One region of the Leisingera sp. CC-HEC093 genome, then DNA from elsewhere that is predicted to be linked to it. Evidence: riboswitches for the same ligand, from Rfam matches in the RefSeq annotation. Region 1 holds a riboswitch; each other region holds the start of a gene.

Region 1 (5,868 bases):
CGAAGACAGCGCCGGTCCCTGCGGGACGGGCGCCACCCGGCCTGCAGGCCGGGCAGCGGTTCCATTAAAACTCGACGCCCTTCTGCGCCTTTACCCCGGCGCGGAACGGGTGCTTGATCTGGCCCATTTCGGTCACCAGATCGGCGATCTCAATCAGCTCTTCCTTGGCGTTGCGGCCCGTCAAAACCACATGGGTCATCGGCGGTTTCTGCTCCACCAGGAACTCCAGCACCTCCTCCAGGTCCAGATACTCATAACGCAGCGCGATGTTGATCTCATCCAGCAGCACCATGGTATTGCGCTCATCCAGGATCATCTCCTTGGCCTTCTCCCAGCCCTTTTGCGCGGCGGCAATGTCACGCGCCTTGTCCTGGGTTTCCCAGGTGAACCCCTCGCCCATCGCATAGAACTGGCACAGATCGCTGAAGTTCTCCTCGATCAGGGTGCGCTCGCCGGTCTGCCAGGCACCCTTGATGAACTGCACCACGGCGCAAGGCATCTTGTGGGCGATGCAGCGCATGATCATGCCGAACCCGGAGGAGGATTTTCCCTTGCCCGGGCCGGTGTGAACGATGATCAGGCCCTTCTCGCCCTCCTTGGTCTTCATCATCCGGTCGCGCGCGGCCTTCTTCTTGGCCATTTTGGACGCGTGACGGGCGGCTTCTTCCTCTGAGATGCCGGTTTCAGACTTTTCGCTCATGGGGGCTCTCCAGCTGTTTGACCCCATGTCTTGACAAAGAAGCCCGCCATAGCGCAAGGGGGTTCAGCTGGTTCCTGTGAAAACAGGCGAAGAGGGAATGTGAAGGCCTTGCCAAGGCTCAAGCACAGCCGCCCCCGCGACCGTGACCGGATGAGGCCGCCATGCCACTGGGGTTAGCCCCGGGAAGGCAGGATGGCCGGCAAGGCCCAAGCCTTGGCATCCGCAAGCCGGGAGACCTGCCAGCGAAAGAGAGTTCAACGGGCAGACGGGGTGTTCTGCGACCGGGTGAGGGGCTGGCACGATACGGCTCCTTTCTGGCCATCCCGCACGCCCTGCCGCGACAGGAGACGCGCCGATGGCTGACGATATGGCAGGCCAAGCTGCCAGGACCCCGGGACCGGTCACATTGACCGTTTGCCTTACCTGCCGCCGCGAGGGGGCGGACCCCGAGGCCACCCGCCCCGGCGCCATTCTGCACGCAGCCCTGGAAGAGGCCGGGATGCCCGAAGGCGTCCGTCTGCGCGGGGTCGAATGCCTGTCCTCCTGCAAACGCGGCTGCGCCGTGGCTTTGATCGGCGGCGCGGAACGCTGGACCTATGTCTACGGCGATCTCGACCCGGATCAGCACGTCCCTGAAATCCTGGAAGGGGCTGCCGCCTATGCCGCCACCGCTGACGGCGTCGTGCCCTGGCGCGAGCGCCCGCAGACCTTCCGCAAGCAATCCGTTGCCCGCATCCCGCCGGCCAAGTTCTTCTCCGAGGAGTAATCATGAGCGACCTCAACAAGATCCCCGTCACCGTCATCACCGGCTTCCTCGGTGCCGGCAAGACCACGCTGATCCGCCACCTGATGCAGAACCCGCAGGGCAAGCGCCTGGCGGTTGTGGTCAACGAGTTCGGCACCGCCGGCGTCGATGGCGACATCCTGAAGTCCTGCGCGGATGAGAACTGCCCGGCGGAAAACATCATGGAGCTGGCCAACGGCTGCATCTGCTGCACCGTCGCGGATGACTTCATCCCCACCATCGAACAGCTGATGGACCTGCCGGAAAAGCCCGATCACATCGTGATCGAAACCTCCGGTCTGGCCCTGCCCAAGCCGCTCCTGAAAGCGTTTGACTGGCCCGCCATCCGCTCCCGCATCACCGTCGATGGCGTGATTGCGCTGGCCGACGCCGAGGCGGTTGCCAAGGGCCAGTTCGCCCCCGACCTGGACGCCGTTCAGGCCCAGCGCGAGGCGGATGACAGCATCGACCACGAAACCCCGCTCAGCGAAGTGTTCGAGGACCAGATCTCCTGCGCCGACATCGTGCTGCTGTCCAAGGCCGACCTGGCCGGCGACGAAGGCGTCGACAAGGCCCGCGCGGTGATTGAGGCCGAAGCCCCGCGCAAGCTGCCGATCCTGCCGATGAGCGAAGGCGTCATCGACCCGCGCATCATTCTGGGTCTGGGTGCCGCTGCCGAGGACGACCTGGAGGCACGCCCCAGCCACCACGACGGCCACCACGACCACGAGCATGACGATTTTGAGAGCATCGTTGTCGAAATGGGTGAAGTCTCCGACCCGGAAGCGCTGCAGAATGCCATCGTGAAACTCGCCCGCGAGCGCAACATCCTGCGCGTCAAAGGCTATGTCGCGGTGGAGGGGAAACCGATGCGGATGCTGGTTCAGGCCGTGGGCGAGCGCCTGCGCGCCCAGTATGATCAGCCTTGGGGCGCGCAGCCGCGCAAGACCGCCCTGGTGGTCATCGCCGAGCATGACGATATCGACGAACAAGCCATCCGCGCCGAGCTGGGGGCCTGAAGCTGATGCCCCAAGGCGAAACTTTAAAGGTTTCGCCCGGCGGCAACGCCGGGCAGCGCCCGACCTCCCCCACGGGAGGGCGCTTCGCTTCCTCCCGAGGCCGGGCACTGCCCTCTGCTCTTCTTTCCGAAAGGGCCTGACCTATGCACGTCGTCTTCCGCGAAAGCCACGGCCTTGACGAGACCGACACCCCGCAGGATCTCGGGCAGACGCCCGGCGATCTGGTGGTGCTGTCTTTCTCCGACAGCGATCTCGGCGCCTTCGCGGCGGGCTGGCACCGGGCAGACGGCAGGCTCCCCAGCTTGCGCCTCGCCAACCTGGTAGCGCTGAAGCACCCGCTGTCGGTCGATGTGTATGCAGAACAGACACTGGAAGGTGCCAAGGGTGTCCTCGTCCGCCTGATCGGCGGCGAAAGCTACTGGTCCTATGGCCTTGCCACCCTGCAGGACCTGGCCCGCCGCAAAGGTATTGCGCTGGCAATCCTGCCCGCTGACGGGCGCGAGGATGCGCGGCTTGATGAGCTGTCCACCCTGCCCGTCTCCACTCTGCGCCGCCTGCAGTCCCTCTGCGATGCCGGCGGCGCCGTTGCAGCCCAGGCCGCGCTGGCCCAGCTGTCGCTGGCAGCCGGCCTCTATGCCGGCCCTGTCCTCGGCCTCAAAACAATGCCGGAGCACGGGTTCTACGATCCGGCCAAGGGCGTGCTCGCAGACCTGCCGCCGCAGGACAAACCGCTGGTGCTGGTAAGCTTCTACCGCTCTTATCTCACAGCTGCCGACACTGCTCCGGCAGATGCTCTGATCGAGGAGCTGCGCGCCCGCGGCTACGCCGCCTTCGGCATCTTTGCCGCCAGCCTCAAGGCCCCCGCCGCGGCAGACTGGCTGCGCGCGAAACTCCCTGAACTGGCCCCTGCAGCGATCATCAACGCCACCGCGTTTTCCGCCCAAGGCACCGACGGCAGCGCCTCGCCGCTGTCCACCACCGGCTGCCCGGTGTTCCAGGTCGCTCTGTCCACCGCCCGCAAGAAAGACTGGGCCGAAGCAGACCGCGGGCTATCGCCCGCCGATCTCGCCATGCACGTCGTCCTGCCGGAGGTTGACGGCCGCATCTTCGCAGGCGTTGTCAGCTTCAAATCGCCGGGCAAGAAAGACGAGGACCTGCAGTACTCCCGCTTTGCCCACCGCGCAGATGCGGACCGCATCAAGGCTGCCGTGGACCGCGTGGAGGGCTGGCTGCACCTCGCCAATCTGCCGAATGCAGACAAGCACCTGGCCCTGATCCTCTCCACATACCCCGGCCGCGACCACAATCTGGCCCATGCCGTCGGCCTCGACGCGCTGGCCTCCTGCGACGAAATCCTGCGCGCGCTCTGGGATCAGGGCTATACCGTCGAGCCGCAGGAGAACACCGGCCTGCGGCTGATGAAAGAGACCCTCAGCGTTCCGCTGGAGGACTACCGCCAAGCCCTCGCCACCCTGCCGCAAGAGCTGCAGGACGCGCTGGCCGCGGCCTGGGGCAGCCCGGAAAAAGACGCAGATTTCCGCGATGGCGCGTTTCATTTCAAGGCCTTGCGCGCAGGCAAAGCCCTGATCGCTTTGCAGCCCGAACGCGGCGAAGTGAAGACCCGCGTCGACGATTACCACGACCTCGACCGCACCCCGCGCCACGCCTATGTGGCGTTTTACCTGTGGCTGCGCACCCAGACTGACGCCCTCATCCACATCGGCGCCCACGGCACACTGGAATGGCTTCCAGGCAAGGCGGTTGCCCTCTCCGGCGCGTGCTGGCCCGAAGTCCTGACCGGCCCGCTGCCCGTCGCCTACCCGTTCATCGTCAACGATCCGGGCGAGGCAGCACAGGCCAAGCGCCGCATCGGCGCCGTCACCATCGGCCACCTGCCCCCGCCACTGGCACAGACCACCCTGCCTGAGGGCATGTCCCGGCTTGAAAGCCTGCTCGACGAATATTCCACCGCCGACGGCCTTGATCCGGCCCGGCGCGACCGGCTGATCGGCGACATCCGGGCAGAGGCGCAGGGAACCGGCGTGGAGGCAGACCTGGGCCTTACCCCCGACACCTCCCCCGCCGAGGCGATCACCCGCATCGACGCCTTTGTCTGCGACATCAAGGAAAGCCAGTACGGCGAGGGCCTGCATATCTTCGGCACCGGCCAATGCGGGGCAGAGGAACGCGCCGGGCTGATTGCCGCGCTGGACGGCAAGATCGTCACCCCCGGCCCCTCCGGCTCGCCGTTCCGCGGCCGCGCCGATGTGATCCCCACCGGCCGCAACCTCTTTACCACCGATCCGCGGGCGGTGCCGTCGCGGGCGGCGCATGCGCAAGGTGTCAAACTGGCGGAAGAGCTGCTGCGCCGCCACCTTCAGGACCACGGCGACTGGCCCAAGGGGCTGGTGATCGACCTTTGGGGCTCCGCCACCATGCGCACCGCGGGTGAGGAGTTTGCCATGGCGCTGCACCTCGCAGGCCTCGCGCCACAGTGGGACGAAGGCTCCGAACGCGTCTCCGGCTTCGAGGTGCTGCCGCTGTCGATGCTGAACCGCCCGCGCATCGACGTGACCCTGCGCGTCTCAGGCCTGTTCCGCGACGTCTTCCCCGGCCTTGCCCAGATGTTCGAAAGTGCCGCCGCCGCGCTGGCGGGCCGCGAGGAGACGCAGGCCGACAACCCCTACCTCACCGAAACCCCGCGCGTCTTCGGGCCCAAGCCGGGCCAGTACGGGCTGTCGATGAACCCGCATCTGGACGACTACACCGACGCGGCCCGTCAGGCGGCGGGCGAGGCCTGGCTCAACGCCTCCTCCCACGCGATTGACGCCAAGGGCGCGATCACCGACGCCCGCGCGGCGCTCGAAACCCGCCTTCAGGGCGCCGACAGCTTTGTGCATTTGCAGGATTTGCCGGAGACCGACCTGCTGGTCGCCTCTGACTATGCTGCGCATGAGGCCGGCTTTGCCGCCGCCATGGCCCGCATCGGCCAGACCGCACCGGCGCTCTACCACCTCGACGCCACCCGCCCGGACAAGCCGCAGGCGCGCTCCTTGGGCGAGGAAATCGCCCGCGTCACCCGCGCCCGCGCCGCCAACCCGGACTGGGCCACTGCAATGATGGAACACGGCTTCCGCGGCGCGGCTGAGATTGCTGCAACGCTCGATCACATGGCCGCCTTCGCGCATCTGGCGCAGGTGGTGCAGCCGCATCTGTTTGACCTCTACTTCGAGGCCACCTTGGGCCGGGATGATTTGGTCGATTTCATGGAGCGCGAAAACCCGGAGGCGCTCGCGGCCATGCGCGACCGGTTCCGCGCCTTGTACGATGCGGGCCTCTGGAGCACCCGGCGCAACTCGATCATG
Region 2 (5,868 bases), 2.0 Mb from region 1:
GCATCTCGTCGTCCTTCCACGCCAGGGTCTCGTCCAGCGTTTCGAAATTGGCCTGCAGTCCCATAGCACTACTCCGCCGCGATCAGATGGCGGCCGGTCAGCGCGCGGGTCAGGTGCTCAGCATACCAGTTGGAGAACTGGATTACGCCGCTCTCCTGCACTTCCGAATAGGGGCCGGGTTCATAAGCGGGCGAGTTGATGCCGCGCTGGTTGTCCTCCACCACGATGCGGTCCTCGTCATTGGTGGCCATCCAGACCTCGGTCAGACGCTTGATGTCATAATCCTGACCCTCAACCGCATCCTTGTGCACCAGCCACTTGGTGGTGACTTCGGTCTCGGTCGGGCTGATCGGGGTCACAAGGAACACCAGCGAATGATCCGGCAGGAAGTGGTTCCAGGTTGTCGGGTAATGGAATTTCAGCAGCGTGCCCGCATCGGCGAACGGCACCCGGCCCAGCTGTTTGGCAACGGCCGCTTTGCCATCCATGGTATAGCTTTCCGCGCCCTCGTTCAGCGGCATCCGCGCCAGACGGTGCTGGCCGCGCCCGTCGATGGTGAAGGCCGACGGAATGCCCGCCGCTTCGATCCGGTCGAAATGCTTCTGCAGATGAGCCGGGGTCTCACCGCCTTCGATACCAGTGACCGAGGGGTCTTCCGGGAAAGTCCGGCACAGCGACGGGTGGTTGCCGCCGCAGTGATAGCACTCGCGGTTGTTCTCCCAGACCAGCTTCCAGTTGCCGTTCTCGATGATCGAGCTTTCATAGGCGATCTTGGCGTTGCCCAGGTCATGCGGCTCCAGATAGGGGCGGGCCACATCGGCAAAGGCATCGAAATCCGGTGCCTCATCGGCCAGACAGATATAGATCAGACCGGCCAGATCGCGGCAATGCACCGGCTTCAGCCCGTGCTTGGAGGCATCGAAATCCGGCCCCATGTCACGTGCCCACAACAGCGAGCCGTCCAGCTCATAGGTCCACTGGTGGTAGGGGCAGACCAGCTTGGGCGAATTGCCCTTCTTGGCCTTGCACACAACCGAACCGCGGTGGCGGCAGGCGTTGTGGAAGGCACGCACTTCGCCATCGGTGCCGCGCACGATGATGACGTTGTAGGACCCCACCTGATGGGTCACGTAATTGCCCGGTTTCGGCACTTCGCAGGCGGGAATGGCAAACAGCCACTCGCGGTAGAAAATCTGGCGCATGTCCAGATCCAGCACGCCCGGATCGGTATAAAACGCCTGCTCCAGGGAATAGTTTTTCTGCCGGGCCACCAGCTTGGCCAGAATTTCGCTGTCGTGAAGCATCTGCTTCTCTCCTTTGCCGCAACCCCGCGGCGTGTTGGCTTGGGTGCAGGCAGGACTGGAGAGACTGCAGGCCACGCGCCTGCAACCGCCCCGCCGCCGCCCGCGGTTGACGTTTTCCTGGCAAGGCTGGTTTCCGGACTGTCCCGGGGCCGTTAGGCGGCGGGGCCTGGCACCTTCCCGAAGGATTTCCCTCAGTGGTTTTTGCCATGCCTTGCCCGGGGTCACCGTTGCGGGGTCAGTGCCGGAGTTTCACCAGCTTCCCAATTCTCCGCCCCAAAAGGCGGCACCTTGCTGAGGCGCAAATTGCCCTAATCCCGGCCATGGGGCGGAGACAAATCCGACCCGCAAAAACCGGAAAAAGACATGCATGTTTGCTGCGCCCGAAGGGACAGGGATGTCCAGAATCTCAAACCGGCATTCGCCAGTCTGTTTGCGGCAAGCGCTTATCTTTCATGCGCTTACGCGCCGCCGGCCACCGCGAATCGATTCGCAGGCCGCAAGTCCGGCACTGGCCTCTTGGAACGCAGTGCACAATAAACTGTATATCGTATAATTAAGCGAAGCACAGGAGACACCGATGACCACCGGCCACGTATTTATTGCCACCAGCCTCGACGGTTATGTGGCCCGCCAGGACCATTCGCTGGACTGGCTATCCAAACAGCCCGCAGCCAAGGACGACGATGGCGGTTTTGCCGCCTTCATGGACAGCATCGACGGGCTGGTCATGGGAACGGGATCATTCCGCACTTTGCTGGGGTTCGGCCAATGGCCCTACGCCAAGCCGGTTGTGGTGCTCAGCCGCAGCATGACCGAACAGGACATCCCCGAGCACCTGAAGGACAAGGTGCGCCTCAGCACCGCCGCGCCCGCAGACCTCATGCAGGACTTGCAACAACAGGGCTGGACCCGCGCCTATATCGACGGCGGCCGTCTCGTGCAGTCTTTCCTGCGCCAGGGGCTGATCGCCGACCTGACCATCACAACGGTTCCGATCCTGATCGGCAGCGGCATCCCCCTGTTCGGCAGCGTGGACCGGGACATCGACCTCAAGGTGGCAAGCTCCCGCATCCTTCCTGCCGGTATGGTTCAAACCACCTTCCAGGTGGTCTGACCAATGCCCCCGCGCATGGGACGCCCACCCAAGGGCAGCCGCACCCTCAGTAAGGGCGATGTGCTGAAAAAGGCCCTGCACCTGCTCGACCAGGGCGGCAGCAAGGCTCTGACCTTCAAGGCACTGGCAGAGGCGCTTGGCGTCACCCCGATGGCAGTGGCCCATCATGCCGGCACTAGAGACGAGATGATCGCGGGCCTTGTGGCCATAGCGTTCGAAGGTTCAGACACCCCGTCAGAAGCAGCAACGCCCAAGCTGCGGCTGCGCGACCTGATGACCCGCTACTGCGCCCAGGTGACCCGCCATCCGGAACTGGCAAAGTGCATCTTGGAAAACCCCTCGCTGATCGGCCCTTCCCTGACCGGGCTGACGCAGCTCATCGAAGCGGAAATCACCGCCGCAGGCGTAACCGGCGCAGAGGCCCGCACCCTCCTGTGCCTGATCGTGGATTACACCCACGGCTTTGCCTTTGCCGCCGCCGCGGCACCGGGCGGGGCGCTTTCGGTTGACGATTTCACCCCGGCACTGAACTGGGTGCTGGACCGCATCGGATAAAAAACGCGGCCCCCTCAGGGCCCGCGCTTCAACTCAGGCCGGCACCGCCCTGCCAGCGGCCCTTCCTCACTTCGATTTCCAGGTATCCAGCCAGCGGCGGAACCGGCCCTTGCGCTCGGCGATTGCATCGCCCGCCGCATACAAACTGTCCTCGGCGCTTTCGATCATCGGGTCGATCCGCGCCCGCCGGAACCGGCGCCAGCGCACATAGACCGCCCACAAAACCGCCGCCAGCAGCACCAGGAAGATGATGGAGAACCAGTTCGTTGGCTTGTCCTCCGGTCCTGCCACCGGATTGATCGTCACCGCATTCGGGAAGATCGACAGGAACTCATTCCGCCAGCCGTAATGCAGCACCGCCACCCATTCAGGGTTCGCCTTGGTCGAGATGCTGTCATTGGCATCTGTATAAAGGTTCGCGGTGTCGAATTTGAAATAGGGCGGCCAGTTCCAGCCGGTGTCCTCGTTCCGGTAGACCATATTGCGGCCGTTTGCGCGCACCGCCTGGATGAACTGCACATCGCGGTTGATCAGCTGCGCCGACTGGTCGTCCGGCTTGGACCAGAAAATCCGGGTCCAGTCGTTCAGCTCCTGCCGTTCCTCATAGGTATTGACGATCCGCACCACGTCATACTGCGGCAGCGTGTAATGCAGGAAGGCGCCGAACAGCACCCAAAAAGTAATCAGGAAAGCCCATTTGATGAAACGCATGGGGCGCACCTCACATGAAGTTAATGACGTAGATCAGGAGCGCCAGCGCCCCCAGAGGGATAACATAGACCAAGAGGATCAACTTGCGCCGGAACGAACTGTCGTATTGTTTCAGCCCCCGCTGGATGAAGGCCGCGCGGTCGCCGGTCAACCCCTTCTCTTTCCAGCGCCGCTTAAGCTTCAGCCGCCGCACCTCGCGCGAGTACAGCGACACTGCGGCATAGACCACGGTCAGCACCACCAGGAGGATCAGGATCAGGCGGATGAAGCCGAACATCTCAACGCCCCCTCACCCGGTTCACAGCACCCCAGGGGCCAACCCGGTCAACCATCCCCTTGCGCCGGTTCCGCGGCAGCCGGGGCATCCGCCCCTCCATATCCGGCTCATGCCCGAACAGCGCCTCGCGTGCGCCGGCCTTGTCCACCGCATACTCCCGCGCCAGGAATTCAACCGCATAGGCCTTCTTGGTCTCCGGCCAGCCGCGGTACTGGCGGTAGAATTCCTCCTTGTGGCAGATGAACATCTGCCGGAAGTCATGCGGGCACAGCTCCGCCAGCAGCATGTTGACCAGATCCCGCTGGGCCGTGTCCGACGCCCGCAGGGAATAGAAATAGGCCGGATGATCTGAGCGGATCTTCGGCCACTTGCCGCCGCCCTCGGCCCAGCGCACCAGCGCTGCCAGCCCTTCGAACTCTGCCGGCAGCTCATCCGCATGGCGCGCTGCCATCCGCCGCAGGTCCGACCGCGACAGCCCGGTCAGATCCCGGCCCTTCTCCGTCAGCACCGAAACCGCCAGGAACCCCATCTTCTGCCGAAGGATCGCCGCGCCATCAACGCCGCGCGCCCGGATCACCGGCTCCGCCAGCCCGTTCAGCTCCAGGAACCTGGCAATCGCATTGCGCTCCCCCAGATCGAACACATGTTTCAGCGGCACGCCTTCGGGCTTTGCGCTGCTGGCGATCACCGCCGGATGCTCGACATCCTGAAACACGTAAAGCCCGCCGAAATGCGCAGTCCAGAAGTTCGACTGCTCAAAGACCTCATGCGCCAGGTGCACCGGATTGCGGGTCACATCGCCGGTCTTCTCTGCCGTCGCAATCATCTCGCCGATCAGATCATCATCAAACCAGGCATCCTCCCCGGTTTTAAACTGCTCCACCAGCTCCGCCAGACGGTCCGCATGGCGCAGCGTGCCGCGGGTGGTATCCGCCTCGATCCGCACCTGGCGGATATCGAACAGCCTGGCGGGCGAGGACACCTCGAACACCGAATTCACCAGTTCGCCCGCAACCGCATCCGTCGCGGTCAGCGCAAACAGCTGGCGTTCATTCACCTCGATGAACCGGCGCAGGATGTCCCGGCTGGTGGAGAATTTCACGTGAAGCAGCGGGCAGCGCTTCTGCTCGGTCGACAGCAGAATGAACTGCCGGTTCACACCCGCATGGTTCAGATAGTGATCATCCCCCAGCTCATCCCCGATCTCCGGCGAAAAACCCGAGATATCGACATGGAAATCCGTCAGAGCCGTGGTCTTGCCGGTCAGATGCTTCAGCGCGCGATTGTACCGCTCCACCAGCGCGGGCGAGGCCACATGGAAGAGATTGCCGAACATCAGGCCATGCTGGATGAGGCGTTTCATGTTAATCCCCTTCATCCCAAACAGATAATCCCATGAAGTTGACATAAGCCTCGTAGGTTTCTCTAAGGCGGTAGAAACGAACTATTTCCTTATCAGAGAGGGACAGATCCCGTTCACACTCAATCATCAGTGTAAGAAAATAAGCCATATCGTGAAGCGCATCCGGTGTCTGCGGTTTCTGCAATTTCGGATCGTCTTCAATACGCCTGAAAACTCTAGTGCCATTTCTAAACATTCCACCCATTGCTTGGATCAATTCGAGTGCTGGGATACTTGGGGAGAAATTGTGCTCAAGAAGTCTTTCCGGTGTACCTTTTTCCCCACAATACCATTTCAACACCCGAACATCTGCAGCAAAGAAAAACTTCTTTAGTTCGCTTGCAAATTTTTCGAACTTCTTCAAAGCAAGCTCATGACGGCGCTGAACTTGCTCTTCCTCAAATATCTCACCTTGAAGCCGAAGCAACTTTACTTGTTCGGCTTGAGCGATTGCCATTTCTTGAGTCGCTTGTCGCTGCTCACGCAATTCTTCGCGTTGAGCGGC
Region 3 (5,868 bases), 270 kb from region 1:
GAATGATCCTGGCCGGCAGCGGCAGCGGGCTTGACGGGCAGATGGCGGTCGACTTGCTGGCGCTGTCGCCGCAGCGCACCCGGATGACGGTGCAGCTGAAACTTGCCCCGACCAGCCTGACCGGGCGCCTGATGGTGCAATCGCTGAAACTGGCGCGCAGCAATCTGAACCGCCGCTTCAGGCTGCGCCTGGCTGATTACGCCCGCATCACCGAAGAACGGCTGAGCCGCCCCGCCTGAAACGCACCTTCCGGCCGCGGCTAGGCCTGCGGCACCAGCCGCGGCCACACCGCGGCATTGGCACGGGCAAAGGCACCCAGATGGCCGATCTTCCGCAGGCCCGTTTGTTTCGGATCCAGCACCACCCGCTGCTGCGGAACATTTCCATAGACATCGCCCAGCCGCCACACCGCTGCGGGCGGCACCACGTCGTCATCCGCCATTGCAAAGAGGTCTACCGGGATGCCGGTCTCTGCCCAGCGCGGCTGCGGCAGGCCGCGACCGGTTTCCTGCAGGTAGCTGCCCGGCACGGTGCACCAGCGCCGCCACTGCCAGTAGACACCCGCCGGCAAGTCGGCCCCGAACCCCACCGCGCGCCCGGGCAGATAGCCCAAAGCACGAACCAGCGCCGGCACATGGCCGAACCAGAAGGCCAGCGCCAGCGCGCGGTAGGACCAGGGATGATCGTGGTGATGCACCAAGCCGCCCGCAACCACGATCATGCGGGCGACGTCCGTCAGGCCATCCTGCAGGGGCATCAGCATTGCCCCCAGCGAATGGCCAATCACCTGCAGCGGCAGGCCCGCATAGCGCCGCTGCATTTCTTTCCGCGCGGCCGGCTGATCCGCCAGCGCCCAGTCGGCCATCAAGGCCTTTGACCGGCGCGGGTGCATACGCGCCGAATCCCCGAAATCCCGATAGTCATAGGTCAGGCAGGCCATTTGCCGCTCTGCCGCCAGCCAGCGTGCGAAATGCCGGTAATAGCCCTGCGGCACCCCGGTTGCGCCATTCAGCACCACTGCTGCCCTGGCAGGCCCTGCCGGATGGTACAGCCGCCCGGCCAGCTCTGCATCGCCGGCAGCAAAGCGCAGCTCTTGCACCCGGATATCCGCGGTGTGTCCTGCATGGCTGTCGAGCATGGCACCCTCCTAGACCGATTGGTCTATTCCACCTCTGGACCAATCGGTCTAATACTGTCAACCTGTCGCCATGACTGACGTGACGACACCCCAGCCCAGCCCGGACAGCCCTGCCCCGACCCGCGAGCGGCTGCTGCGCGCGGCAGCCGGCCTGTTCCGCAACAAGGGCTACAGCGGCACCGGGCTGGCGGAACTGCTGGCCGCGGCGGAGGCGCCCAAAGGCTCGCTCTATCACCATTTCCCGAACGGAAAATCCGACCTGGCCCTGGCCGCGGCAGAGTGGGCCTCGGAACAGATGCTGGAGCTGCTTGCCGTCTCCTTCAGCCCCGCGCCCAGCTTCCACGAAGGTGCCAAGACGGTCTGCTTCAAGCTGGCAAAACTGTTCGACAAGCAAGGCAAGTGGAGTGGCTGCCCGGTCTCTGCCACCCTGTTCGAAGGGCCGGAGAACGAGAGTTTTCACCAGCACGCCGCCCGGCTGTTCGAAGGCTGGATCACTGAGACCGCGGCCCACGCCCAGCGCCTGGGCCTGCCCGAACACGAGGCCCGCGCGGCCGCCGAGAATTTCTATATCCTTTTGCAGGGCGGCTGGCAGCTGGCCCGGGTGCGGCGCGATTCAGATGTGATCCGGGGCTTGCACCTGCAGTTGCACGCGCCCGCGCCCGCGGCCTTGCAGGTGCAGAAAAACAATTGACGACTCGGGCACCCAGCCGCTACCGCTAGTGGCGATGGTTCCCGTGCTACAGAATCTTGTGTCCGGGATGAAAAGGGAACACGGTGCGGCCCGCGCAAGCTGGCCTAGTCCGAGACTGCCCCCGCAACTGTAAGCGGCGAGCGACCCCGATAGAGCCACTGGCCCGAATGGGCCGGGAAGGATCGGGAAAGCGGCGACCCGCAAGTCAGGAGACCTGCCATCGAACGTGAAACTCGAACCCGGGCGGGGTGTCCGGACAGGGTCTGATGGCACCGCGGGATTCTCCCGCATATCATCCGAACTCCTGTCCCCAAAACCCCCGCACCACGCGCGGAGGGCGCAAACATGATGTGGACGGACAAGACGCATTTCTATGCGGCAACGGATTGCAAATACCTGGGGCGGCCCTGCCCCGCGGCAGAGCGGATGATCGCCAAGCTGGCCGAGGCGATGACCAAGGCCAAACCGCTGACCCAGGGAGATTTCGAAATCACCGGCACCACCGCGCTGGACGGCTGCCCGCGCAGCTGCCCGGCGCAATTCGCAGCCAGCCATGACCGCATCCGGCTGTTCTGCGGCGTGGGGGAAGAGGCGCCGCGTGACGGGCTGGACCGGTTTGCCGATGCGATCCTCAGCCGCGGCGGCACCGGCTTTGCCGCCTCAAGCCTGGACGCCCGCCCCTGCGCGTTGATGGAAGCGCTGCCGAAAACGGAAGAGGCGCAGAAGGCCGAGCAGATGCTGGCACTGTGATCTGACATCAGCCGTTCCGGGCACGCCTGGAGGGCAGCGCCCGCCCCTTGGGGGCGGGACAGGCGCTGACCGGCCTCCCGGCCGGGCGGTCTGATATCTAGTCTCTGATGCTTCTCTGGCGGCCGCCCTGCTGCGAACAGGCCCAGTCCAGCTGGTCCTCAGTCTCCACCGCGCAGGGGCGCACCGACCGCAGCCGCGCCAGCGCCTCTGCCGGATCCTCGCCGCATTCAATCATCAGCCGCAGCACCGCCATGCCGGACCGCCCGCAGCCGCCCCGGCAATGCACCAGCACCCGGCCGCCGCCCGCCAGCGCCTGCCGCGCCGATTTGCTGGCGGCCGCCCATTTCGCGTTCACCGCCGGCGGCGGCACCTGAAAGTCCGGCACCGGCAGATGCAGCCAGCGGCAGGCCATGCTTTGGAGATCGACGCCCAGCCGCGGCGCCCCGGCGGCCACATGTTCGGCCTCCGTGGTCATCGAAATCACCAGCCCCGGCTTCCATTGATAGATTTGGATCAGGTCGTTGCGGTAATCGCCCGCGCCGCCCGGCAGCCGGCACAGCGCCAGAATGCCGCCGCCTGCTGACAGCGCATGGATGGTCAGGCCGGCCTGCACCGCAGTCTCCTGCATGGCAGGCTTCGGAGTGTCTTCAGTCCGCATACCGCCTCCCTGGCCGCCGCGCTCCTGCACTTTCCCCGCATTTTCCCCTCCCCTCAGCCTAGCCGCTAACCGCGCAAAGCCAAAGCGCTTTTGCAGCACCGGGAATGCTGCCATCTGCGGTGGACGAACGGGCTGCGCTTCAATACCCTGCGCGCAACGCGGGACGCCCCGCACATCGAATCCGGCACGAGACATCATGAACGATACCCCCAGCGGCACCACCCAATCCCAATACCAGGTTCTGGCCCGCAAATACCGGCCCGAGACCTTTGCCGATCTGGTGGGCCAGGACGCCATGGTGCGGACGCTGAAAAACGCCTTTGCCGCCGACCGCATAGCCCAGGCCTTCATCATGACGGGCATCCGCGGCACCGGTAAGACCACCACCGCCCGGATCATCGCCAAGGGCATGAACTGCGTGGGCGAGGACGGCCAGGGCGGCCCCACCACCGACCCTTGCGGCAAATGCGAGCATTGCACGGCGATCATGGAAGGCCGCCATGTGGACGTGATGGAAATGGACGCGGCCTCGCGCACCGGTGTCAATGACATCCGCGAAATCATCGACTCGGTACAGTACCGCGCCGCCTCGGCCCGCTACAAGATCTACATCATCGACGAGGTCCACATGCTGTCGACCAGCGCGTTCAACGCGCTGCTGAAGACGCTGGAGGAGCCGCCCGCGCATGTGAAGTTCATCTTCGCCACCACCGAGATCCGCAAGGTGCCGGTGACGGTGCTGTCGCGCTGCCAGCGCTTTGATTTGCGCCGGATCGAGCCGGAGGTGATGATCGCCCTCCTCCGCAAGATCGCCACTGCCGAAAATGCCGAAATCGCCGAGGACGCGCTGGCGCTCATCACCCGTGCTGCAGAAGGCTCCGCCCGCGATGCGACCTCGCTGCTGGACCAGGCGATTTCCCACGGCGCGGGTGAGACCACCGCCGACCAAGTTCGCGCCATGCTGGGCCTTGCCGACCGCGGCCGGGTGCTGGACCTGATGGACATGATCCTGCGCGGCGATGCGGCGGCAGCCCTCACCGAACTCAGCGGCCAGTATGCCGAAGGCGCTGATCCGCTGGCTGTGCTGCGCGATCTGGCGGAGATCACCCATTGGGTTTCGGTCGTGAAGATCACCCCGAACGCAGCCGAAGACCCCACCGTCAGCCCGGATGAACGCGCCCGCGGCCAGGCGATGGCAGAGGCGCTGGCGATGCGCGTCCTTACCCGGATGTGGCAGATGCTGCTGAAGGCGCTGGAGGAAGTGGCCGCCGCACCGAACGCGATGATGGCCGCGGAAATGGCAGTGATCCGCCTGACCCATGTGGCCGACCTGCCAAGCCCTGAGGAATTGATCCGCAAGCTGCAGGACACCCCCCCTCCGCCGCCGCCCGGTCCGGGCGGTTCCGGCGGCGGCATGCCGATGCAGGGCATGGGCGCGCCGGCGCTTGGCAGCGGCGCCTCTGCAGGGGCCGCACCGCAAGGCGGCGCGCCCGTGGCCCATGGCGGGGGCGGCACGGTGGCGGCGCTGGCACCGCAGACCAGCCCTGCCCTGGCCCGTTATCCGACCTTCGAGTATGTGGTGGAGCTGATCCGCGAAAAGCGGGACGGACTGCTGCTGGAATACGTGAAAAGCTACCTGCGTTTGGCCGCCTACAAGCCTGGGCAGATTACCTTTGAATTGACCAGCGACGCGCCTCGCGACCTGACCAAACGGCTGAGCGAACAGCTTAAGGCCTGGACCCACCACAATTGGTTTTTCACCATCGTCAGCGAAGGCGGCGGCGAAACGATCAGTGAGCGGGAGAACGCCGCAGAGAACGCCCTGCGGGAAAAAGCCACCGCCCATCCGCTGGTGCAGGCGGTGCTGGAAAGCTTCCCCAAGGCCAAGATCACCCGCATCCGCACGCCCGAGGAACTGGCCGCCGAAGTTGCCGCCGAGGCCCTGCCCGAGGTGGAGGACGAATGGGACCCGTTCGAGGACGGGTAAAGATCGGCCTGACGGCCCTTCTGTTCACGGTGCCGGCAACCGCATCCGCAAACACTTGCGGGGCTACGGGCGAAACTTATGAAAACGCGTGGGATGTGCTTCTGCGGCTGTCCTCCATGCCTGCTGCATTGGCCCTCTTCGCCCTTGCCGGATTCGCGCTTTGCCGCAAACAGCGCGTGCTGCTTGCAATCGCCGGCGCTCTGTGGGGCGCGCTGGCGTTTGTCATCGCCGTGGATAACCATGAGCTTTTCTTTGATGATAAGAAGGCCTTGGGCATAATCGAAGACTGCACAGCCTCCCCCCACTTGTTCATCGCGCTTGCAATTGCGATATGTGCGGGGATGACTTACGGCGCCCTGCGCCCCCGCACTTAGGAGAATACAGATGCTCAAAGGCCTCGGCGGTCTTGGCGACATGGCCAAGATGATGAAATCGGCACAGGAACTGCAGACCAAGATGGCGCAGATGCAGGAAGACCTGCACAACGTCATGGTGACCGGCGAGGCCGGCGCAGGCCTGGTCAAGGCAACCGCGTCCGCCAAGGGCGACCTCAAGGGCCTGGACATCGATCCCTCGATCTTCAACGGCGATGACAAGGAAGTGGTTGAGGACCTGATCCTGGCAGCCATCAAGGACGCCCAAGC
Region 4 (5,868 bases), 2.4 Mb from region 1:
GCCAAGGAAATCAGCAAGCTGATCAGTGATACGGTGAAACGGGTGAGCCAGGGCAGTGAGGTCTCCAGAGAGGCCGGCGCCGCCTTCACCAAGATCCTGACGGGGATTACCGATACCACCGATTCCATCGCTCAGATCTCGGTTGCCGCCAACGAGCAGCAAACCGCGGCGCGGGATGTGGCAGAAGCGATCCAGAGCATCGTCGATGCGTCAGAAGAGGCCGTCATTGCCTCCGACACCATCGCGGCAGCAACGGAAGAGCTGAATACCGGAGCCCAAGAGCTGAAAGCAGAAGTCGGCAAGCTCGGCTGCTGACCCGTCGCACTGGTCTAAGGAGGGGGCATGAGAAAACCTGACACAGACGTCACTATGAGCGATGGGGATTTTTCCAAACTCCGTGCCATTGTTCATCAAAATACCGGGATTACCATCGGTGAAACCCGGAAAACAATGCTGGTCAGCCGGCTGCGCCGCCGGCTGCGCGAGGTCAATGAGCCGAGTTTTGCCGCCTACATCTCCCGCCTGTCCGAAGACCCGGAGGAGATGCAGGAGCTGACCAACCGGGTGACCACCAACGAGACCTACTTCTACCGCACCCCGCGGGTCTGGGATTACTTCCAGGACGTGTTCATTCCTGAATTCCTGGCAAACGGTCAGAACCGCCGCATGCGGGTCTGGTCGGCAGCGGCCTCGACCGGGGAGGAGGCGCATACCATCGGTGCGATGCTGGAACATCAGCGCTTGGCGAAACCGGGGTTCGACTACTCTGTGCTGGGCACTGATGTTTCTTCCCGGGTGCTGGATGTGGCGCAAAAGGGGGTCTACAACGGCCGCTCAATTGCGCGCTTCCGCAAGGAGCAGTCCGAGTTGTTCGCCAGTCAAATGACCGGCAGCGATGCAGCAGGGTACAGGGCGGTGCCTCAAGTCCGGGCGCGCTTGAAGTTCAAGCTGCACAATCTGCTGGAAAAGCTCGGCGGAACCAGCCCGTTTGATGCGGTGTTCCTGCGTAACGTGCTGATCTACTTCACCGACGAGGATCAGGAAAAGATCCTCAGGCATATCCGTGACCTGATTAAACCCGATGGCGTCCTGTTCATTGGCGAGAGTGAGACATTGAACAACCTGCGCACCGGGTTTGAACAAGTCGCCCCGATCATTTACCGGCCGGCCGCCAGGGTGGGCAGCCCATGTGCGTGAATGAGGTGCAGAAAATTCATGTTCAGATCGGGCAGGTGAAGACCGGCCGGGCGGGGCAATCGCTGAATGCGATCCTGGGCTCCTGCATAGGCCTCGGCCTTCTCCAACCGGCCAAGGGGCTTTGCGGGCTGGCCCATTGCCTGCTGTCTAAGTCGCCGGAAGCGAGCGATGCAATCAGTGGCAGGCACGTGGATCAGGCACTCAAATCGCTGCAGTCCCTGATGGAGGTTTCCGGCAAAGATCTGCGTCAAGTTAAGGCAATCATCGTTGGCGGTGCCAATATGACAATGCCTGCTGATACAGATCCCGCCCGGCTTGTCGGAGCCATCAATGCACGTTCCGCCTACCGGGCCCTGCGGGAGGCCGGTGTCCGCAACATCCATGAAGACGTCGGGGGAGTGCAGGGAAGGCAGGTGACCATCGACTGCACAAGCGGCGAATTCACAGTTAAGTCCATCCCGCGTTTGGGGGCACACAGATGAAACCCGACACCTCAGAACCGCTGGTTCTTGGCCCCGGCAAGCTGCCTGGAGAAGGCGAAAATCCCGCCGGTAATGCCGGCCTACCGGGTGCTGCCGAGCCGCAGAAGCCTGTCGAGAGCACCGGCGGCCGGGCGCGGCAAGGCCACGCTGAAAAATACGGCTCCTTTCTGATTGACGATAGCGAATTTGCCATCCCTGTCACTGCGCTTCAGGAGATCGTGAACGAACCGGATGACATCTCTCCGGTGCCGCTTGCACCGCCATTTATGCTGGGCCTGTTCAACCTACGGGGCATGATTGTTCCGGTGATTGACCTGCGCAGGTTGCTGGAGTTTCCCGCAACTGACAGCACGCAACCACGCAAGGTTGCCATTGTCGAACATGGGGCGCATTGCATCGGCCTTCTGTTTGACAGGACAGGAGAGGTCCTGAACGGTAAAGGCGTGGCACGGGTGGATTTCCGCCCCAATGGCGAGGGCATCAAGGATGTTGTCATCGACGGGGTGCTGAAATTCGATAAGGGTGAAAGGCTGGTCCAGGTGCTGGACCCGCATGAACTGCTGAACCTGGAAAAGCTTCCGAGGGCCGATAATGGCGCCGGGCAGGAGGCCGTCAAACGCAGCAGAGGCAAGAAACTCGCCTGCGTGTCCTTTCAGACCGGCCATACCACCTGTGCCATGGACCTGCGGCACGTGAAAGAAGTCAAGACTGTCCCCAAGCTGGAGCAGTCCCTTCTGACGGGCGGCAACGTGATCGGCACTGCAAACCTGCGTGGCGTCATTCTGCCAGTCATAGATTTTCGCGGCTTCATGGGGGACGGCGCAAAGTTTGTGTTTGGGGCGACCTTGCCCAAGGAGCGCAGAATGCTGGTGGTCGAAACTGCCGAAGGGCCAGTCGGGCTGATGGTGTTTTCCATCGACAGCATTCTGCCCTATTACGAGGATGAAGTACGGCCGTTCGCCAAGCTCGCACTGCCGCGCGGGGATCTGGTCAATGGGTGCCTGATTGATAAGAAAAATCAAATCGTCATGATGCTGGATCCGGAAAAACTTCTGCAAGAACCCAGTTTTCTGGCAGCGGCAAAGTCCTGCCAAGAGATCTATCCACCCGATACGGAGGAGGAAAAAGCCGCCGATCTGGCGACCCGGGCAGCGCGCCGCACGTTTATCAAATTCACGTTTGAAAAGAGATTTGCCCTGGATACGTCTCAGGTCAGTGAAGTGATCAACCGCCCCAAGGACCTGCTTGAGCCACCGTTCTCGCTCAGTTTTGTCGAAGGCATCCTCAATTTGCGGGGGGAATTGATCACTCTTTTCAATCCGCGGGTGCTCTACGGCTTGCCGCCGGTGTCCAGCCAGGACCAGAAGGTGTTGATTTTCAGGCATGGCGCGCAGAAATTCGGAATCCTCGTGGATTCCGTCGATGAAATCATCATCACGACGGAAAACCGGGTTGCTGAGCTGAAGCCCTTGGACCAGCAGCAAGCGTCCAAGAGCATTACCGAGGATGTAACCGGATGCCTGCAGCACAAGTCCCCTGATGGCAAGCCCGAGTCGATTTTGATCATGGACACAACCGCTTTGGTCGACCGCTGCTTTAAGGCCGCATAGCGCCGCCCAGCAACGCGTGCCGCAGGCCGCGGGCAGGGACCGCCGCTTTGCCTGGGCGGGCCTGCCCGCGCTTGCAGTGGTCGCAATCAGACCAGGGTTGTTGCAGGACTTTTGGCTTCCGCAGTGCGGCAGGTCTTCCTTCTCTGCGTGAAGATTCCTGCAATCCGGTGAACTTTTTCTTGCCGCAGCGAATGTGATGCGCTACGCGCGCTTCACCGGTCCCGTAAGGGCTAAGAGGGAATCCGCGGCGCCAGCCGGCGCCAAACGGAACTGCCCCCGCAACTGTAGGCGGCGAGTGCTGTCCCATCGTGTCACTGGACCAGAGCGGTCCGGGAAGACGGGGCAGACAGTGACCCGCCAGTCAGGAGACCTGCCGGCGAAAAACCGAAACACACCGGACGGGGTTGTCCGGGGAGGTTGCCGGTAAGGTGTGCCGCCGCTGTCCGGTGCCGCATAAAGGGGGCCAGGCTCCTGCTTAACCGGTCAATGCCCTTTCACCCGTTCTCCGGTCATTGACAGATGGAGATCGAAATCATGTTTCTGCGTTCCGGCCTGATGGGCCTTTCTTTCTTTGCGGCAGCTCAGGCCGCAGCGGCCGGCGAGGCTTTCCCGCTGACCCTTCAAAACTGCGGCGAGACCGTCACCTTCGAGGCGCCGGTTGCGTCCGCCGTGACCGTCGGTCAGGCCGCGACAGAGGTGCTTTATGCTCTGGAGCTGGGCGGCAAAGTGCTTGGCACCTCGGTCTGGTTCAACGACGTGCTGCCCGAATACGCGGACGTGAACGACAAGGTAGAGCGGCTGGCCGACAACGATCCGAGCTTTGAAAGCGTGGTGGCCAAACGCCCGGGACTGGTGGCGGCGCAATATGAATGGCACGTCGGACCCGAAGGTGTTGTCGCCAAGCGCGAGCAGTTCCATGATCTCGGCATCCCCACCTATGTGATGCCCGCGGATTGCGTTGGCAAGGACAACACCACCGGCGGCGACGGCACCCGCACCCAGATGTTCACCACTAAGAGCCTGTATCAGGGCATTGAGGAACTGGCGGCGATCTTCGGAGAGGCCGAAAAGGGTGCAGCGTTGGTTGCCGACTACAAGGCCCGTGAAGCCGCAGCTGTTGCCAAGGCGCAGGAGGTTGCACTGGACGACGCCTCTGCCGTGTTCTGGTTCTCTTCGCCGGAGATGGAAAGCGACCCGTTTGTGGCCGGCCAGAAGGGCGCGCCGGGATACATGATGCAGCAACTGGGCCTGCGCAATGTTATTGAGACTGACGAGGAATGGCCGACCGTCGGCTGGGAAACCATCGCCAAGGCCAACCCCACGGTGATCGTGATTGCCCGTATGGACCGCCGCCGCTTTGCTGCGGATGATTACGAGAAGAAGCTGGAGTTCCTGCGCAATGATCCGGTCGCCAGCCAGATGGATGCGGTAAAGAACAACCGTATCGTCGTGATGGACGCCCAGGCCATGGACGCCACCATCCGCGCCATCCCGGCGCTGGAGGACCTGGCCGCTGAACTCAGCGCGATCGGCAACGGCGCATGAGCGCAGCCGCTGCACTGGCATTGCAGGGCGTCCGGGGCGCTTGCCTGGCCCTGCCGGTGCTGGCTGCGGCGGTTCTGGCAGGCGCAATGATCGGGGAAACCCCGCTTGCGCCTGACCTTATTCTGTCCGTTCTAGCCAACAAGCTGGCCGGGGCGGGGCTAGTGGTGGACCCGGTGGATCAGGGTATCATCTGGAGCTACCGGCTGCCGCGGGCGCTGGTGGCTGCGGCCTGCGGGGCAGCGCTGGCGGTGACCGGGGTGGTGCTGCAGGCCTTGCTGCGCAACGCGCTGGCCGATCCTTACATCCTGGGCATTTCGGCGGGTGCCTCGACCGGGGCGGTTGCCGTCACCATTGCCGGGCTCGGCGGCGGCGCCCTGTCGCTCTCCTTTGGCGCCTTCAACGGGGCGCTGCTGGCGTTTGGCTTTGTTGCCATCCTGGCGCGAGCGGCCGGGGCAGGGGACAATCGTGCAGCCGCAGCGCAGATCGTGCTGGCGGGCATTGCCGGCTCGCAGCTGTTCAACGCATTGACCGCCTTTGTTATCGCCAAGTCCGCCAATGCCGATCAGGCTCGCGGTATCATGTTTTGGCTGATGGGCAACCTCAGCGGCGTTCGCTGGCCGGATGTGTGGCTGGCGGTGCCGCTGGCGTTGGCAGGCTGGATGATCTGCCGGTTTCACGCACGCGCCCTCGATGCCTTCACCTTTGGCAGCGACTCGGCGGCGTCGCTCGGGATTCCGGTCCGGAGGGTGCAGGTGGTGCTGATCTTCGCTACCGCGCTGATGACCGCGGTGATGGTGTCGATCGTCGGCTCCATCGGTTTTGTAGGCCTGGTGATCCCGCATGCAGCGCGGTTCCTGGTCGGTCCGGGCCACCGCAGGCTGATGCCCGCCGCGGCGCTGACCGGCGCCGTTTTCCTGATTGCCGCCGACATTGTGTCCCGCATCATCATCCCCGGCCAGGTGCTGCCCATCGGCGTGGTCACTGCCCTGATCGGGGCACCATCCTTTGCGGTGATTCTGATACGCGGTCAAAAG

What was found. Region 1 has a riboswitch for cobalamin ahead of AC5STB_RS01115 (DUF1636 family protein). Riboswitches for the same ligand answer to the same signal wherever they lie in the genome.
Region 2: linked by a shared signal. The riboswitch ahead of AC5STB_RS10700 (aromatic ring-hydroxylating oxygenase subunit alpha) and the one ahead of AC5STB_RS01115 (DUF1636 family protein) in region 1 are both predicted to bind cobalamin.
Region 3: linked by a shared signal. The riboswitch ahead of AC5STB_RS02395 (hypothetical protein) and the one ahead of AC5STB_RS01115 (DUF1636 family protein) in region 1 are both predicted to bind cobalamin.
Region 4: linked by a shared signal. The riboswitch ahead of AC5STB_RS12785 (ABC transporter substrate-binding protein) and the one ahead of AC5STB_RS01115 (DUF1636 family protein) in region 1 are both predicted to bind cobalamin.

The regions. Positions count from the first base shown of each region.
Region 1 covers NZ_JCAIJR010000001.1:218,061-223,928, forward strand. The annotation lists gene cobO (cob(I)yrinic acid a,c-diamide adenosyltransferase) at 65-700, opposite strand; cobalamin riboswitch at 752-958, shown strand; gene AC5STB_RS01115 (DUF1636 family protein) at 1,056-1,466, shown strand; gene cobW (cobalamin biosynthesis protein CobW) at 1,469-2,503, shown strand; gene cobN (cobaltochelatase subunit CobN) at 2,647-5,868, shown strand, end outside.
Region 2 covers NZ_JCAIJR010000001.1:2,219,712-2,225,579, reverse strand. The annotation lists gene AC5STB_RS10705 (FAD-binding oxidoreductase) at 1-64, opposite strand, end outside; gene AC5STB_RS10700 (aromatic ring-hydroxylating oxygenase subunit alpha) at 69-1,304, opposite strand; cobalamin riboswitch at 1,412-1,610, opposite strand; gene AC5STB_RS10695 (dihydrofolate reductase family protein) at 1,882-2,418, shown strand; gene AC5STB_RS10690 (TetR/AcrR family transcriptional regulator) at 2,434-2,973, shown strand; gene AC5STB_RS10685 (DUF1523 family protein) at 3,040-3,684, opposite strand; gene AC5STB_RS10680 (hypothetical protein) at 3,695-3,961, opposite strand; gene AC5STB_RS10675 (DUF6638 family protein) at 3,963-5,324, opposite strand; gene AC5STB_RS10670 (hypothetical protein) at 5,326-5,868, opposite strand, start outside.
Region 3 covers NZ_JCAIJR010000001.1:491,625-497,492, forward strand. The annotation lists gene AC5STB_RS02380 (SRPBCC family protein) at 1-239, shown strand, start outside; gene AC5STB_RS02385 (alpha/beta hydrolase family protein) at 260-1,138, opposite strand; gene AC5STB_RS02390 (TetR/AcrR family transcriptional regulator) at 1,209-1,829, shown strand; cobalamin riboswitch at 1,848-2,065, shown strand; gene AC5STB_RS02395 (hypothetical protein) at 2,175-2,579, shown strand; gene AC5STB_RS02400 (protein-tyrosine phosphatase family protein) at 2,677-3,237, opposite strand; gene AC5STB_RS02405 (DNA polymerase III subunit gamma/tau) at 3,434-5,224, shown strand; gene AC5STB_RS02410 (hypothetical protein) at 5,341-5,598, shown strand; gene AC5STB_RS02415 (YbaB/EbfC family nucleoid-associated protein) at 5,609-5,868, shown strand, end outside.
Region 4 covers NZ_JCAIJR010000001.1:2,625,300-2,631,167, forward strand. The annotation lists gene AC5STB_RS12765 (methyl-accepting chemotaxis protein) at 1-315, shown strand, start outside; gene AC5STB_RS12770 (CheR family methyltransferase) at 343-1,197, shown strand; gene AC5STB_RS12775 (chemotaxis protein CheD) at 1,188-1,679, shown strand; gene AC5STB_RS12780 (chemotaxis protein CheW) at 1,676-3,289, shown strand; cobalamin riboswitch at 3,489-3,681, shown strand; gene AC5STB_RS12785 (ABC transporter substrate-binding protein) at 3,824-4,834, shown strand; gene AC5STB_RS12790 (FecCD family ABC transporter permease) at 4,831-5,868, shown strand, end outside.